DNA from 4 places in the Arthrobacter dokdonensis genome. Region 2 is predicted to be linked to each of the others. Evidence: riboswitches for the same ligand, from Rfam matches in the RefSeq annotation. Region 2 holds a riboswitch; each other region holds the start of a gene.
What was found. A riboswitch is a leader RNA that binds a small molecule or an ion and turns the genes downstream of it on or off. The one in region 2 is predicted to bind S-adenosylmethionine.
Positions count from the first base shown of each region.

Region 1: another riboswitch for S-adenosylmethionine. It lies ahead of DMB86_RS01260 (DUF1737 domain-containing protein); the one in region 2 lies ahead of DMB86_RS07690 (bifunctional o-acetylhomoserine/o-acetylserine sulfhydrylase).
Region 3: another riboswitch for S-adenosylmethionine. It lies ahead of DMB86_RS03590 (cobalamin-independent methionine synthase II family protein); the one in region 2 lies ahead of DMB86_RS07690 (bifunctional o-acetylhomoserine/o-acetylserine sulfhydrylase).
Region 4: another riboswitch for S-adenosylmethionine. It lies ahead of DMB86_RS05670 (hypothetical protein); the one in region 2 lies ahead of DMB86_RS07690 (bifunctional o-acetylhomoserine/o-acetylserine sulfhydrylase).

Region 1 is NZ_CP029642.1:273,298-277,199, reverse strand. Features, by position in the region: gene DMB86_RS01270 (O-succinylhomoserine sulfhydrylase) at 1-1,159, opposite strand, end outside; gene DMB86_RS01265 (rhodanese-like domain-containing protein) at 1,217-1,609, opposite strand; gene DMB86_RS01260 (DUF1737 domain-containing protein) at 1,606-1,866, opposite strand; SAM riboswitch class IV at 1,950-2,073, opposite strand; gene DMB86_RS01255 (aminodeoxychorismate lyase) at 2,228-3,145, opposite strand; gene cls (cardiolipin synthase) at 3,372-3,902, shown strand, end outside.
Region 2 is NZ_CP029642.1:1,749,362-1,753,263, forward strand. Features, by position in the region: gene DMB86_RS07685 (Tex family protein) at 1-1,440, shown strand, start outside; SAM riboswitch class IV at 1,640-1,757, shown strand; gene DMB86_RS07690 (bifunctional o-acetylhomoserine/o-acetylserine sulfhydrylase) at 1,839-3,155, shown strand; gene metX (homoserine O-acetyltransferase MetX) at 3,269-3,902, shown strand, end outside.
Region 3 is NZ_CP029642.1:783,206-787,107, reverse strand. Features, by position in the region: gene DMB86_RS03610 (dihydrofolate reductase family protein) at 1-152, opposite strand, end outside; gene DMB86_RS03605 (hypothetical protein) at 195-1,010, opposite strand; gene DMB86_RS03600 (polysaccharide deacetylase family protein) at 1,069-1,950, opposite strand; gene DMB86_RS03595 (CoA-binding protein) at 1,971-2,387, opposite strand; SAM riboswitch class I at 2,540-2,658, shown strand; gene DMB86_RS03590 (cobalamin-independent methionine synthase II family protein) at 2,669-3,895, shown strand; gene DMB86_RS03585 (SUKH-4 family immunity protein) at 3,882-3,902, opposite strand, start outside.
Region 4 is NZ_CP029642.1:1,278,846-1,282,747, reverse strand. Features, by position in the region: gene DMB86_RS05690 (FAD:protein FMN transferase) at 1-426, opposite strand, end outside; gene DMB86_RS20515 (hypothetical protein) at 428-715, opposite strand; gene DMB86_RS05680 (cupin domain-containing protein) at 844-1,428, opposite strand; partial or broken gene DMB86_RS05675 (sodium:solute symporter family transporter) at 1,603-2,111, shown strand; gene DMB86_RS20510 (hypothetical protein) at 2,126-2,293, shown strand; SAM riboswitch class IV at 2,305-2,416, shown strand; gene DMB86_RS05670 (hypothetical protein) at 2,430-2,744, shown strand; gene DMB86_RS05665 (biotin/lipoyl-containing protein) at 2,915-3,145, opposite strand; gene DMB86_RS05660 (alpha-ketoacid dehydrogenase subunit beta) at 3,142-3,902, opposite strand, start outside.

The DNA.
Region 1 (3,902 bases), 1.5 Mb from region 2:
CCAGGCCCACGGAGAGGCGCAGGACGCCGTCGGACAGGCCGATGGCGGCACGGCCCTCGGGCCCCATGGCCCGGTGCGTGGTGGTGGCCGGGTGCGTGATCAGCGACTTGGTGTCGCCCAGGTTGTTGGAGATGTCGATGATCGCGAGGGCGTTCAGCAGCTTAAACGCGGCGTCCTTCCGGGTGCCGGAGACCGGTTCGGCCAGTTCGAACGTCAGCACGGTGCCGCCGGCCTTCATCTGCTTCCTGGCCAGGTCATATTGGGGGTGCGATGGCAGCAACGGGTACTTGACCCAACTGATCTGAGGCTGCGCCTCCAGGAACTCGCCCAGGGCCAGGGCGCTGGCGCACGACGCATTCACGCGCAGGCCCATGGTTTCCAGCCCCTTGGTCAGCACCCACGCGTTGAACGCGGACAGTGCCGGGCCGGTGTGCCGCATCAGGTTCTTCACGGGCCCGTCAATGAACTCCTTGGTGCCCAGGATGGCGCCGCCCAACACGCGGCCCTGCCCGTCAATGTGCTTGGTGCCCGAGTACACCACGATGTCCGCGCCAAAGTCGCCGCAGCGCTGGAGCAGGGGCGTGGCGAAGACGTTGTCCGCGACCACTTTGGCGCCGGCGGCGTGGGCCAGTTCGCAGACGGCGGCGATGTCCACAATTTCCTGCATCGGGTTCGACGGCGACTCAAAGAACACGGCGGTGGTCGGCACGGACAAAGCCGACCGCCACTGGTCCAGGTCCGGTCCGTCCACAAACACGGTCTCCACGCCCCAGCGGGGGAGCAGCTCGTTCAGGATCACAAAGCAGGAGCCAAACAGGGAGCGCGAGGCCACCACGCGGTCACCGGCCCCCAGCAGGGCACCCAGGGCCGTGAAGACGGCGGACATGCCGGACGCCGTCGCAAAGCACGCCTCCTTGCCCTCAAGCAGGCGCAGCCGCTCCTGGAACGTGGCCACGGACGGGTTGCCGTAGCGCGAATACACGAAGCGGTCCACCTCGCCGGTGAACGACTGCTCGGCGTGCTCGGCGGATTCGTAGACGAAGCCGGAGTTCAGGAAGAGGGCCTCGGAGGTCTCCTGGAAGTTGGTCCGGTCCAGCCCGCCGCGGACCGCCTGGGTGTCTTCCGCCCAGCTGGCGGCGTGGTCGTTAAAGTTACTCAAGTGCGTGTGTTCCTTAGCTTTGGCAGGTGGTGCCGGGGTCACCGGCGTGGGACGTGCCTACTTCCAGGGCAGGCTGCGGTTCTTCCAGCCGTTGACGACGCGGTCGCCGTAGCCGTCGGGCACGCCCTCAAAGCCCTCGAGCACATTGAACGCCGTGTATCCGGCGGCAGTGGCGGCCTGCGCGGCGGCAACGGACCGGGCTCCGGAACGGCACAGCACCACCAGTTCCCGGTCGGTGGGCACGGCTGCCCGCAGCTCGGACACAAAGGCAGGGTTCGGCTCGCCCGAGGCAAGGTTCCACTGGATGAAGACGGCCTCCGCGTCCAGGGCGGAGACGTCCGGCACGCCAATGTGGGCCCATTCGCCGTCGGTGCGCACGTCCACCAAAACGGCGCCGGCGGCCACCTTGGCCCAGGCCTGGGCGGGCGCCACATCGCCGGCGTAGCTCACGCGATGCCCTCGCCGTCGAACTCTTCGGGGTCTTCCAGCCGTGAGACGGCGTGGGCGACGGCGGCGTCCGAGGAGGCCACGGCGTGCGGGAGGATGACGGCCTGGGCACAGATCACGGACGTGCCGTTGAACGTCACGGCGGGGCCGCCGTGCAGGATGTAGCCTTCCGCCAGCGCGGCGGAGATCCGCTCACAAAACGAGCTGTCGTCCGGGCCGGTGATCAGCCGGTAGGGCAGCGGGGCTTCTTCAACGCTCATGTGTACTCCTCAGTGCAGGCGGCGGCCGCTGCAAGCGGGTACCGGGCGGTGGAGGGGCCGTGGCAACCGGCACACCGCGGGGCAGTTCGCGCTTGCAAGCCGCAGCCGTTGGTTTGGCAGGGTTTGCCGAGTAGTCACCTGAGGCACCCCGCCGACACAGAGGGTTGCCGTCCAGCAAGTCAGGGCTTGGCGCTGGCACTCGTTACTCACAAGAAAAGTAACACATGGCTGGCGGGCACGGCCCATGGGGCCGGGGAAATGTGGCGCTGCATGACTTTTCCAGCAAAAGGACGGCCGGCAGGGGCAGCCCCGTCCGCCCGGCCGTGCGCCCGCCCCCTCCGCCCGGCCGTGCGCCTGTAGCCTAGGGCGTGCGGGCCAGCAGCGCGCTGAGTTCGGCAGTCAGCCGCGCGCGGACGTCCGAGGCGCCAATCTCCGTGCCATCGATGCTGTTGACCGGCGCGAGCAGCCTGATGCTGGACACGAGCCAGACGGCATCGGCGTCCAGCAGGTCCGCCGGCACCAGGGGGCCGTAGCCCAGCTCCCAGCCGGCTTCCCTCGCCGCGGCAAACAGGGCGCCCTGGGTGGTGCCGGGCAAAATGCCGCTGTCCAGGTTGGGGGTGATGAGCCGCTTGACGGGAGCGCCGCCGTCGTCCGTCACGTGGGCCAGGAGGACGGACGACGTCGGCCCCTCCAGCACGTGTCCGTCGCTGCTGGTGAAGATCACGTCATCCGCGCCCTGGGCGTGGGCGTGGCGCAGGGCCGCCATGTTAACGGCGTAGGAAAGCGTCTTGGCCCCCAGCAGCAGCCACGGCGCCCGGTGCGCCACGGTGCTGTCATAGCCGCGGTCCAGCAGGATCACGTCCAGGCCCCGGGCGCGCTGTTCGGCCAGTGCCGGGGAAACGGCGGTGGCCTGCACCCAGGCGGTGGGGGTGTCCGCGCCCTCGGGCCCGCGGGTGGCGATGAGCTTGATGACAACGTTGGTGTTGCCGTGCTCGTCCGGGACCTGGGGAGAGGCCTCGGAGAAGGCCGCGACCGCCGTCGCGATGGCCCGTAGCCAGACGGCGGCTTCGGGGACCTCCAGCCCCATCGACTGTGCGGAGGTGGCCAGCCGGTGCAGGTGGGCCTGCACCTTGCGGGGTTCGCCGTTGACGGCCAGCAGGGTTTCAAAAATGCCGTCGCCGCGGGTGACGCCCTGGTCGGTGGCCAGGAGGGCCGGAACGCCGGCGTCGACGAGGCGGCCGGACGGGTGTGCGGGGTCCAAAAACACCAAAACAGTCATGGATCGAGCTTAGTGCCCGTGCTTTGGGCGTCCGTCGGGTCTAGCGCGGCGCCACCGGTACCGGTCGAAGGTGAAGGAGCGGGCAATGCCCGTCAGGCCCGGCGATCCGTCTGCGTTTGTCCGGGGCAACGGTGAATTTTCCGCCCCCGGCGTTGGCCATGCCAGCCGGTAGGCTAAGTAAGGTCACTTGACGCGCACATGGCGCCACCTGAGGAGGCACCGCTTGATCTGGACAGCGTTCAGCCTGCCCAACGGACCCGCATGGCTCTCGGCCCTGCTGCTGCTGGCGGACATGTGCATCCGCATTGCCGTGCTCGGCATCATTCCCGGCAACCGCCGCCCCACCACTGCCATGGCCTGGCTGCTGTGCATCTTCTTTCTGCCGTACATTGGCCTGATCCTGTTCCTTATGTTCGGCAACTTCCGGCTGTCGCGCCGCCGCCGGGAAATGCAGGAGGCCGTCAACCGCCGCGTCGTTGAAGGAACACGGGAGATCGCCGGGCAGGTGACTCCGTACGACGGTCCGTCCTGGATCAACCAGGCCGTGGAGCTGAACCGGAACCTGGGCTTTTTTCCGGCCCTCGGCGCCAATTCGGTGGAACTGGTCAAGGGCTACCAGGAGTCGCTGGACGCCATGGCCGTGGCCGTCAACGAGGCCCGGGAATACGTCAATGCCGAATTTTACATCATGAGTTCCGACGCCTCCACCGACCGGCTGTTTCACGAACTCGAGGCCGCGGCCGCACGCGGCGTCAGG
Region 2 (3,902 bases):
GTGGCCGTGGTGGACGGCACCGGCAAGGTGGCCGCCACGGACACCATCTACCCGCACGCCCCGGCCAGGCGCTGGAACGAGGCCCTGGCCACGCTTGCTGCCCTGGTGGAAAAGCACCATGTGGAACTCATCGCCATCGGCAACGGCACGGCCAGCCGCGAAACCGACAAGCTCGCCGCCGAACTCCTCGCGGAACTCAAAAGGACCCATCCGGATCGCTTGGTCGCCAAGCTGGTGGTTTCCGAGGCCGGTGCGTCGGTCTATTCCGCCTCCGCCCTGGCCGGCGCCGAACTGCCCGGCATGGACGTCTCCCTGCGCGGCGCGGTCTCGATTGCCCGCCGCCTGCAAGACCCGCTCGCGGAACTGGTCAAGATCGATCCCAAGTCCATCGGCGTGGGCCAATACCAGCACGATCTCACCCCGGCCAAGCTGGAGCGCTCGTTGGACGCCGTGGTCGAGGACTGCGTCAACGCCGTCGGTGTGGACCTGAACACGGCGTCCCCGGCGCTGCTGGCCCGGGTGGCCGGTGTGGGGCCCCTGCTGAGCGAAAACATTGTGGCGCACCGCAACGAAAACGGCCCGTTCAGCAAGCGCCGCGAGTTGCTCAAGGTGGCCCGCCTGGGCCCCAAGGCCTACGAACAGTGTGCCGGCTTCCTGCGCATCACCGGGGGAGCGGAGCCGCTGGATGCCTCCAGCGTGCACCCCGAGGCGTACGGCGTGGCCCGCAGGATCCTGGCCGCCGTCGGTGCCGGGCCCGCGGAAATTTCCGGCGGCGTGGCGGCCGTGGCCGCCGTCGACCCCCAGGACTTCACGGACGGAACCTTCGGCCTGCCGACCGTGGCGGACATCGTCGCCGAGCTGCAAAAGCCGGGGCGCGACCCCCGCCCGCGCTTTGAAACCGCCACGTTCAGCGAGGGGATTGAGAAGATCACCGACTTGCGCCCGGGCATGATCCTGGAGGGCACCGTCTCCAACGTCGCCGCATTCGGCGCCTTCGTGGACATCGGCGTGCACCAGGACGGGCTGGTCCACGTCTCCGCCATGAGAAACACGTTCGTCTCCGACCCGCACACCGTGGTCAAGTCCGGCCAGGTCGTGCGCGTGAAGGTGCTGGACGTGGAGCCGGAACGCAAGCGCATCTCGCTCACCCTGCGCCTGGACGACGGGGCCAATGCCGCCGGCGCCAAGGCCGGAGCCAGAGCCGGGTCCACGACAAATGCTCCCGCGGACGACGCCGGCTCCCGAACACCGGCGCGTAACTCGCCGCGGGGCGGTGCCCAGGGGGCGCGCCAGGCCCGGCAGGGGCGGCAGGGCCGGCCGGTGGATGGATCCGGCCAGACCCGATCTCCGTCGACCGGCCAGGCCCGGCCGGCGGCACCGGCGGCGGACACCGCCATGGCAGAGGCTCTGCGCCGGGCCGGACTGGGCAAGCGCGGGTAGGGCGGGACAGCGCAGGGTCCGCTCCGCCGCGGCACTCCTCCGACGTGGGACGCCAAGGACAGGATGCTGCAGGTGGTCGGCACGGCACTTGTTCGGCCCTGCCCAGTTTTCGGCGCCAATGTCCAGCACATGTTCGGCCAGGGTCATAAAGCCGTCACAATGTTGCGGCGCGGCGGAGCGCTCTCGCACACTGGTAACAGGTCATGAGTGCCAGCGACAAGCCCCGGCTCGCTGGCCGGCAACCCTCCTTACCGCGGCGGGGTGCCCCGGGTGAAGACCTGGCGCTGGGCCAACCGGGCTCGGTGCAAGCGCGGGCCGCAACTTCCCCTCCCGCCCCCTGCGTCCCCGGACGCCGGGGCGCGGGACGTGGACGGCCTCTAGTGTGTAAGGAGCTCGAAGTGAGCAACGCTTGGTCATTTGAAACCCGTCAGATCCACGCCGGCCAGCAGCCGGATGCCGCCACCGGCGCCCGGGCGCTGCCGATCTACCAGACGACGTCGTTCGTGTTCCCCTCGACGGAAAGCGCCGCCGCACGGTTCGCGCTCACCGAACTGGAGCCCATCTACACGCGCATCGGCAACCCCACCGCCGACGCCGTCGAACAGCGCGTCGCCAGCCTGGAAGGCGGGGTGGGGGCCCTGCTCCTTGCTTCCGGGCAGGCCGCCACCACGTTCGCCATCCTCAACCTGGCGGAGGCCGGGGACCACATTGTGTCCAGCCCCAGTATCTACGGCGGCACGTTCAACCTGCTGGCCCACACGCTGAAGAAGCTCGGCATCGAGGTCACGTTTGTCTCCGATCCGGACAACCTGGATGAATGGCGCTCCTCGGTCCGGCCCAACACGAAGGCGTTCTTCGGCGAGACGGTCTCGAACCCGCGCCAGGACGTGCTGGACCTGGAAAACATCAGCGCCATCGCCCACGACGCCGGCGTGCCGCTGATCGTGGACAACACCCTGGCCACGCCGTACCTGATCCGCCCGCTGGAATGGGGCGCGGACATCGTGATCCATTCCGCCACCAAGTACCTGGGCGGGCACGGCAACGCCATCGGCGGCATCATCGTCGACGGCGGCAGGTTCGACTTCGCCGCCAGCCCGGACAGGTTCCCGGGATTCAACACTCCGGATGAGAGCTACAACGGCCTGGTCTACGCCCGCGACCTCGGCGTGGGCAGCGCCCTCGGCGCCAACCTGGCCTACATCCTCAAGGCCCGCGTGCAACTGCTGCGCGACCTCGGCTCCGCCATCTCCCCCTTCAACGCCTTCCTCATCGCGCAGGGCATCGAGACGCTGAGCCTGCGGGTGGAACGCCACGTCGCCAACGCCGTCAAGGTGGCCAATTGGCTTGAAGCCAATGAGAACGTCGACGCCGTGGCCTACGCCGGCATCCCGTCCAGCCCATGGTTTGAGCGCGGCCGCAAGTACGGCCCGAACGGGACGGGCGCCATCGTCTCCTTCGACATCAAGGGCGGGCTCGAGGCCGGGCGGCGTTTCGTGGACGGCCTGGAGCTGCACTCGCACGTGGCCAACCTGGGCGACGTCCGCTCCCTGGTGATCCATCCGGCGTCAACCACGCACGCCCAGCTGAGCGAAGAGCAGCGGCTGGCCGCCGGCGTCCGCCCCGGCCTGGTACGCCTGTCCGTGGGCCTGGAAGGCGTCGAGGACATCATTGCCGATCTCGAAGCCGGGTTCCGGGCAGCAAAATCAGCGTGAGTGCCGCGGACAGGACGGCGGCGGAGGATACCGTGTTCACCCCAGGCACCGACCCCGACACGTCCAACCCCGGCGGCAGCCCCTGGTCCGGCGCCGTCGGGCAGGGCGGCGGCGTGCTGCGCTCGGTGAACATTGGCGCGCTGGCGCTGGAGGCCGGGGGCGGACTGCCGTCCGTGACGGTGGCCTACGAATCCTGGGGGACGTTGGATGAAGACGGCAGCAACGCCGTCCTCATCCAGCACGCACTCACGGGCAGCACCCATGTCAGCCGCGGGGAGTCCGAGGAGGACGGCTGGTGGGAAGGTTTGGTCGGCCCCGGTGAAGTCATCGACACCGACAGGTACTTCGTGGTGGCCGCGAACATGCTCGGCGGCTGCTACGGGACCACCGGCCCCTCCAGCATTGCCGAGGACGGCGCGCCCTACGGCTCACGTTTCCCCTTCGTCACCATCCGCGACTCCGTCCACGCGGAGGCACGCCTGGCTGACGCGCTGGGGGTCACGTCCTGGCACGCCGTCATCGGTGGTTCGATGGGCGGCGCCCGCGCCCTCGAATGGGCGGTGACGTACCCCGAACGCGTGCGGCGCTGTGCCGTGGTGGCGGCCTGCGCCGCCAGCACGGCCGAGCAGATCGCCTTTGCCCAGGCCCAGGTGCTCGCCATCCGCCAGGACCCGCACTTTGCCGGCGGGGACTACTACGACGGCGCGGCCCCCACCCTGGGCTTGGGTCTGGCACGGCGGATCGCCC
Region 3 (3,902 bases), 970 kb from region 2:
GAGCCCTCCACAAAGACGCCCATGCCGTCCATGAACGCGGCGATGTCCGGTCCTCCGGCGTCGTCCACGGCAAAGAGCCACGCGAGCGAGTTGTCAGCATCCGCCAGGAACCCGTTAAGCGTGCTGGCGGTGTAGTAAACAATCCGGGTCATGGGGACAACGGTACCGGATTCCAGATGCCGGGGCCCTGAAACTCACCCAGTACAAAGCCTCCCCAGCGGCGTCAGCCGCACGGCGAGCAGCCCGTCATATCGGCTCAGGGACGGCAGGAAGTCCCCACCCCAGCGATCGGCATAGTCGCCTCGCGCGCCCACCGGGGACGTGTAGCGCACATCGATCAGACCCAGCGTTGCGGCATATTCAAAGAACAGCGCCAGCACATACCGACCCTGCAGCACGTCCCAGTCGTGCATGCCGTCATAACCAATGGAACCATACTCCGGATCCACTATGTACAGTTTCCACAGGCGCATGTCACTACGCTGAATCACCGGGTCCATGCCTTCGTGCTGCATCTGGGTAAAAAGATCATCCGTGGCGGTCCACTCGTCCGTCCCCAGGAGGGAAAGCCCTTCGGCCGCCAGCTGGCGCCGCGGCCGCAGGGCGCTGAGCACATTGCTGGCCCGCTGGCCCTTGATGCCATCAACCCGGCTGAATTCGTCAATAATGCCTGCCTTGAGCCACCGTTCCCAGAGCAGCTTCACCGTCAAGGCAGGGTCCTTGCGCAGCGCAGCCCTTCCGCGGGGCGTGAGCTGCATGCGCGGCCCGTCGGCGAGTCCTCCCGCCTGAAGAAGCAGCGGCCAGGCGAAAGCCGAGATGGCTTCACTGGCATAAAAGTCGCCGCCAGGGAGGTTCTCGGCCAGCAGCTTCACGGTGGCTGCAGACGGCTTGCGCGTCGCAGCGCTGACCCGCAATTTGCCGGCCTCCGCCAGCGCCAGCACCACGGGCAGCTGCGCCAGCGCCCGCTGCTCGGTCATGACTTCGGCCGCATCCACCGGGGAATCATCCATGCTCCATGCTCCTTGTCCGGTCGCCGTACGGCGGCCTTTGCCAGCTGAACAGTCTGCCTTACTTCACGCCCAGGTAGTCCTCCAGCAGCACAACCTTCAGCCCGGCCGCCTTCTGCGCCCTGATGAACGCCGCCAGGTCCGCGGGCAATTCTGGCCGGAAGTGCATCAGTACGATGTCCCCCGGGCGCAGTGCCTGGCCCACCTGGTACTGCATGGACCGCGCGTTGGCCTTCGCCTCCCAGTCCACAATCGCTTTCATGCCGCACTCCGCGGCGGCCCTGCGCACGGCCTGCGTGTACGGGCCTCCCGGTGGACGGAAGAGGACGGGACGCCGGCCGAAGTACTTTTCCTCATAGTCCGCCATGCCGCAGATCTCGGCCTTGACCTGCGGGTACGGGAGGTTGATGAAGCCCAGGTTGTGGGTCATCGTGTGGTCCTCGATGAGGTATCCGGCGTCGAGATAGGCCTGGTAGAAGCCCGCGTGCCCGGCAATGAAGGTGTGCGCCAAAAACAGCGACGCCTTGATGCCGTTCCGCTCCAGCAGCGCCAGGTCGGATGCCCGCTTCACCGCCCCGTCGTCAATGGTCAGGAACACCACCTTTTGTTGCGTGGGGATCTTGGTGATGACCGGGACCATGCCGTCCTCAATGGGCGGCAGCGTATAGTCCGGCACCAGCCCGCCCAAGGTGCTGTGCCGCCCCGTCGTCGGATCCAGGGCTGAGGGCGCGGACGACGCCGGAGCCTGCGTTGCGCTCACGGCCCCGGCCGCCGTCGTGGTCCAGGACGGTGCCGTCGGCGCGGTGGTCGCGGAGGTGCCGGCCGGCGTCGTGGTTCCGGCGGCAACGCGCAGGACGCCCACGGCGAGCGCGGCGAGCACCACCACCACGGCGAGCGTAATCCAGCGGGCCGTGTTCGGGATGGTGCGCATATGGCGGGGCATGTCGGCCTTTGGGGTTGAACTTACAGGCCGATGGCGGCGGCCTGTATTTTGGGGCAGGTGTCCATGACCACGTCCAGGCCGGCGTCGGCCGCCCGCTGTGCCGCGGCCTCGTCGACGACCCCCACTTGCAGCCAGACCGCCTTGGCGCCGACGGCGATGGCCTGGTCCACCACCGCGCCCACCTTGGTGGAGTTCACAAAACAGTCGACGACGTCAATTGCTCCTGGAATCTCGGCGAGGGTCCTGTAGCCCTTGACCCCGTGGACGTCGTCGCCCGACAGGTTGACCGGAATGATTTCCTGTCCCAGGTGCTGCTGCAGGAACAACGACACACCCACCGCCGCCCGCAGCGGGTTGTTGGACAGCCCGACCACCGCCCAGCGGGCGGGCGTGGTCAGCAGGCGGTGGATGACCGCGGGATCGTTGACATGGCTCATGGAGCCAATTTTATGTGCCCGACCGGAGGATTGGCCTCAGGCACGGCCGTGGCAGGGGCAGGTACGGCCCGTCCGCGGAAGTCCTCGTCGCAATGCGGCGCAACGCGGCGCAATGATTTGGCGTGGAGCCCGGCCCGAGGGCACAATGGGCGTGACCATCCCGAGCGGCCGAGAGATCTGGCTCAGCGACGCCGCAGCAACCCTCCTTGGCCGTGCCTGAACAGTGTTCGGCAGCGTCGGGGACCGGTGCTACCGCCAGAAACGATGGAAGGAATCCATTCGTGGCTTTAAACACCGACCACATCCGCACCACCCACGCCGGCTCGCTGCCCCGCACCCCTGCCCTGCTGGCCGCCAACGCCGAACGGGAGGCCGGCGGCGACACCGACGAATACCAAGCCCTGCTTGCGGATTCCGTGGTGGACATCGTTGCCCGGCAGCAGGCCGCCGGCATCGACATTCCCAATGACGGCGAGTACGGCCACACCATGTCCAACGCCGTCGACTACGGCGCCTGGTGGAACTACTCGTTCGGCCGCCTCGGTGGGCTGGAGGCAACCACCGTGGACCGTTGGGCCGACGACGAAGCGCACCGATCCACGCCCGGCAACGTGGTGCTGACTTCCTTTCCGGACCGTCGAGACCGACAGAAATTCAACGAGGCCTACAGCGACCCGGCCTCCGGCATCCTGGCCCATCGCAAGGCCACGACGCAGCCGAAGATTGTCGGACCGCTGACCTACACGGGACACGCACAGGTCGCCTCCGACGTTGCCAACCTGGGCAAGGGACTTGCCTCCGCCGGCCTGACGGAGGGGTTCATGGCAGCGTTGTCACCCGGCTCCTGCGCCCGGCTGGCCAACGAGTATTACGCCACCGACGAGGAACTGCTCTACGCCTGCGCGGACGCCATGCGCGAGGAGTACAAGGCGATCATCGGCGCCGGCCTGACGGTCCAGCTCGACGATCCCTCGCTGGCCGAGAGCTGGGACCAGGTCAACCCGGAACCGGCCCTCGCCGATTACAAGAAGTTCATCCAACTGCGGGTCGAGGCCACCAACTACGCCCTCCGGGGACTTCCCGAGGACAAGATCCGCCTCCACGTGTGCTGGGGCTCATGGCACGGCCCACACACCACGGACATCCCCTTCGCCGACATTCTCGACGAGGTGCTCGCCATCCAAGCGGGCGCCTATTCCTTCGAGGCCGCCAATGTCCGGCACGAACATGAATGGAAAATCTGGCAGGACGCCAGGCTGCCGGAAGGCAAATCCATCATCCCCGGCGTGGTTTCCCATGCGACGAACGTGGTGGAACACCCGGAACTCGTGGCGGACCGTATCGAGCGCTTCGCCTCGGTGGTGGGCCGCGAGGCCGTCATCGCATCCACCGACTGCGGCCTGGGCGGCCGCGTCCACCCGCAGATCGCGGCGGCCAAGCTGGAGGCGCTGGGGCAGGGCGCGGAAATAGCCTCACGCCGACTCTGGAAAGGACCTAGGCGACGCTGAAGGACTC
Region 4 (3,902 bases), 470 kb from region 2:
CTGGGACCTGCCGGCGGACGAAAGTCCTGTGGAGGACGGACCGGCAGCCAAGCGGCCGGCCGACCGGGCGCCGTCGTTCCTTCCGGGCCCGGGGAGGGAAGCAAAATCCGCGTCGTAGCCGAGGGAAATGAGGTCCCCGCCCAGGGTGGGGTCCACGGCGCCGCCCGTCCACCGGGCCGCCGCCAAGGCTGACTCCATCAGGGTGGCCAGCAGCGGAGACACGGTGGCGCCGTGCACCAGGTCCCCGCGCCGCACCGCCAGTTCCGAGTCCGTGCGGAAGCGGCTGCAGGCGAGGTCGACGGCGTCGAGCATCCCTTGTGCCAGCCTGGCCGCGGCATCGGCCTGCCCGGGATCGGTCACCACCACCGAGGCGGACAGTCCCCACACCTGCCAGGACCGGCGGGCCGTGGCGTCATCCGGCGCCACGTCAGGATCCCGCCGACCGGGAGTGGCTGGCGCTTCCGTTGCCGGGCAGCAGCTGGGTGCCGGAGGAGGAGCCGGACTGTGAGCCGGAGTCCGGTGAGGAACCTGAGTCCGAGGACGGGTCCGGCGTCGTGGTGCCGCTGTTTTGGGTCGTTGCGGCCTTGGCTGCGTTGGCGGCGTTGATGGTGCCATCCAATGCAACGCTGCCCAGTGCCGCCGTCCCCAGTGCGCCCATGGCCACCACGGACGTGACCGTCTGGGCGATTTTCCTGCCGTCGGCTGTTCGTGCCATGACGGGCCCTCGCTCTCAAAGTCCAAGTTTGGCGTTGTGTCCTGTCTTCAAGGATCAACGTGCTGGCTTTGAATTTGCCGTGAACGGGCCGGTGGGAACTTAGGTATCCGCTTGGCGGCTCGTGGGCGTCAGTAGCCCGATCCGGAGGCGGCGGGGACCAGGATGAACAGGGCCTCCACGGGGGCGGCGGAGCGGTTCTCCCAGGAATGCGGCTCCCGGCCGGGGAAGGAGAGCGTGTCCCCGGCCTGCAGGTCGTACGATTCCTGGGTCATGATCAGCGTCAGCTCGCCGCTGACGATGTGCAGCACGTCAACGTCACAGTCGACGGCGTACAGCTCGGATTCGCCGCGGCCAAACGGTTCGATGGTGGTGCCAAGGATTTGCAGGCGGCGCTCCGAGCGGGCGGTGAGCAGCCGTTCCACGATGCCCTCGCCCCCCAGCGAGATGCGCGGGCCCTCACCGCGGCGCGTCAGGTGCGTCTCGGGGGCGGCAAAAAGCTCGCCGATGGAAATGGACAGGACTTGGCACAGTGTCACGAGGGACGCGACACTGGGAGAGGTGAGGTCACGCTCCACGCGGCTCAGGAACCCCTTGGTCAGCCCGGTCGCGTCGGCCACATGCTCAATCGTGAGCCGCTGTGACTGACGGGCGGCACGGATCCGTGAGCCGATGGCCACCGGGGCAGAGCTGGGTTCAACGGGCAGTGCCTTCATGTGTGCTCCTAAGGGGTCCGGGCTACGCGCACCCACCGTGGCCCTCCCACGGGCAGGGTCACTTTGACTGTCGCGTCCATCACAGTTTAGCCTAATGGACAACGGATGTTGCCTCTTGGGCAATTTTATTTCGCGGATCCGCAGCCACTCTGGAGCACCTTCATGACCTTTAACGTTGCCATAGGCATGCTGCTGCTGAGCCTCCTCTTCGCCGGCACCATCCTGCGCCTGAAGATCTACACCGTTTCCCAGATGCTCAGCCTGCGGTACGGCCAGAAAACCACCACGATGTCCGGCATCGTCATGCTGGCCTAGACTGTCCTGATCTCGGCCACCTCTTCGGGCGCCCATGCCACAATTTTTGTGGTCCTGTCCGGCTGGGACCGGTGGCTCGCCATTGCGGTGGGCGGCGCCATCGTGCTGGTCTACTCAACCATCGGCGGCATGTGGTCCATCACGCTCGCCGACCAGGTGCAGTTCGTCATCAAGACCGTGGGCGTCTTCCTGCTCATGCTCCCGTTCGCGTGGAAGGCCGTCGGCGGCCTGTCCGGCATCCAGTTCCGGGTGGAGCCAGCTTCTTCCAATGGAACGGGATCGGCCCGCAGACCATCATCACCTACCTTGCCATCTACACCCTGGGCCTGCTGATCGGCCAGGACATCTGGCAGCGCGTGTTCACCGCCAGCTGATCTCCATCGTGGTCAGCGACGTGGTCTTCGCGCTGACCATCGCCTACGACATCCTGGTGGGCGGGCTGCCCGTGGCCATCATCGGCGGTCTGGCCTGGGCGTGGGGAGTTGGAAGTGGGGCGGGTGGTGACGTAATTTATTACGCCGCCACCCGCCGTCGTACTTTTTGGCGGTAGAGTGGTGCCAGCTTCAAGAGATGCGGCGCCAAGCTCCGACTGGCCGCGCACCAACCCCATGTTCACAGGGTGGTTCGGATGAGGAAGCGGCCCGACGCCAACCGGTGCGGGCAAGAGCACACGCAAAGGCCATGACATGACCATTACTGCCGTCAACCGCCCCGTCCGCACACAGCAGGCCAACCGCACCGTCCGCACACAGCAGGCCAAGCGCCCCGAAGGCATCCCCGTCCTGCCCGCCGTGGACATCAACCTCGGATCCGTCACGTTTTTCACCCCGGGCGGGCACCGCCAATACTGGTCCGCCGAACCGGCCGAACTGGTCAACGCTCTCACGGAGGCCGTCCGGCCGGCCCAGTGGATCCCCGAAATCGGCACCCTGGTGGTGACCGTCGCACAGACGGGTGTGCGGGCGGGCCGGCGCCTCGGCTTCCGCCTCGCGGCACACTAGCTGGCTCGGCCACCAGTCGCTGGCGTCTGGAAATACGGCCGGGTGATCAGCTCGAAGCCGTGCCCTGGCGGGTCCTTAAAGTAGACTCCGCGCCGGCCGACCGGCCAATCCGTGTCTGGCGCGAGGCCGGTCCGGTAATCACCGGACCGGCCCACATGCGGTGAAGATCCTCATTCGATGACGGCGATCACGGCACCCTGGGCCACCTCGTCGCCCTCCTGGACCCGGAGCCGGACGGTGCCGGCCAGGGGCGCGTAGATTTCGGCGTCGACCTTGTCGATGGACACCTCGGCGAGCAGGTGCCTGTCCTTGACGGGGTCGCCGTCGGCCACGTACCAGGTGGACACCACGCCGGGCTCGGACGCGTCGCCGGTCATCATCGGAAACAGGACATCAGTCACGCGGCCACCGCCTTTCTCACCGCGGCCTCGATGCGCGCGGACGTTGGCAACACAGCATATTCCAGTTCCCGGGCGTACGGAATGGGAACGTCCGGCACGCACACGCGGCTGAACGACTTCAGCAGCGACGGGTCGTGCTCGGTGATGGTGGCCGCGATCTCCCCGGAGAGCCCGAACGAGCGGTAGTCCTCATCCACCACGATGACCCGTCCGGTCTTGGCTGCCGTCGCAATCACGGCACCCCGGTCCAGCGGGACAAGCGAGCGCAGGTCCAGCACCTCCACGCTGATGCCCTCCGGCGCCAGCTTCTCGGCCACGTCCAAGCTGTGGTGCACGGACAGTGACAGCGTCACAATGCTCACGTCGGCGCCTTCGCGGGCCACCCTGGCCTTGCCGATCGGCACCACGTAGTCCCCCTCCGGCACGGCGCCGATCGAGCGCTGGTTCTTGGCCATCCAGGCCAGCCCCATGACGCCCTTGTGGAACATGTACACGACCGGGTCATCGGAGCGGATCGCCGCCGTCATGAGCCCCTTGGCGTCGTACGGGTTGGACGGGACCACCACCTTCATGCCGGGCAGGTGCGCAAACGTCCCCCACAGCGTCTGCGAGTGCTGGGCGCCGTCCGAATAGCCGCCGCCCACGGCCGTCATGAGCACCATGGGCACGCGGACGTGGCCGCCGGACTCGTAGTGGATCTTGGCCATGTGGTTGTAGATCTGGTCCATGCACACGCCAAAGAAGTCCACGAACATGA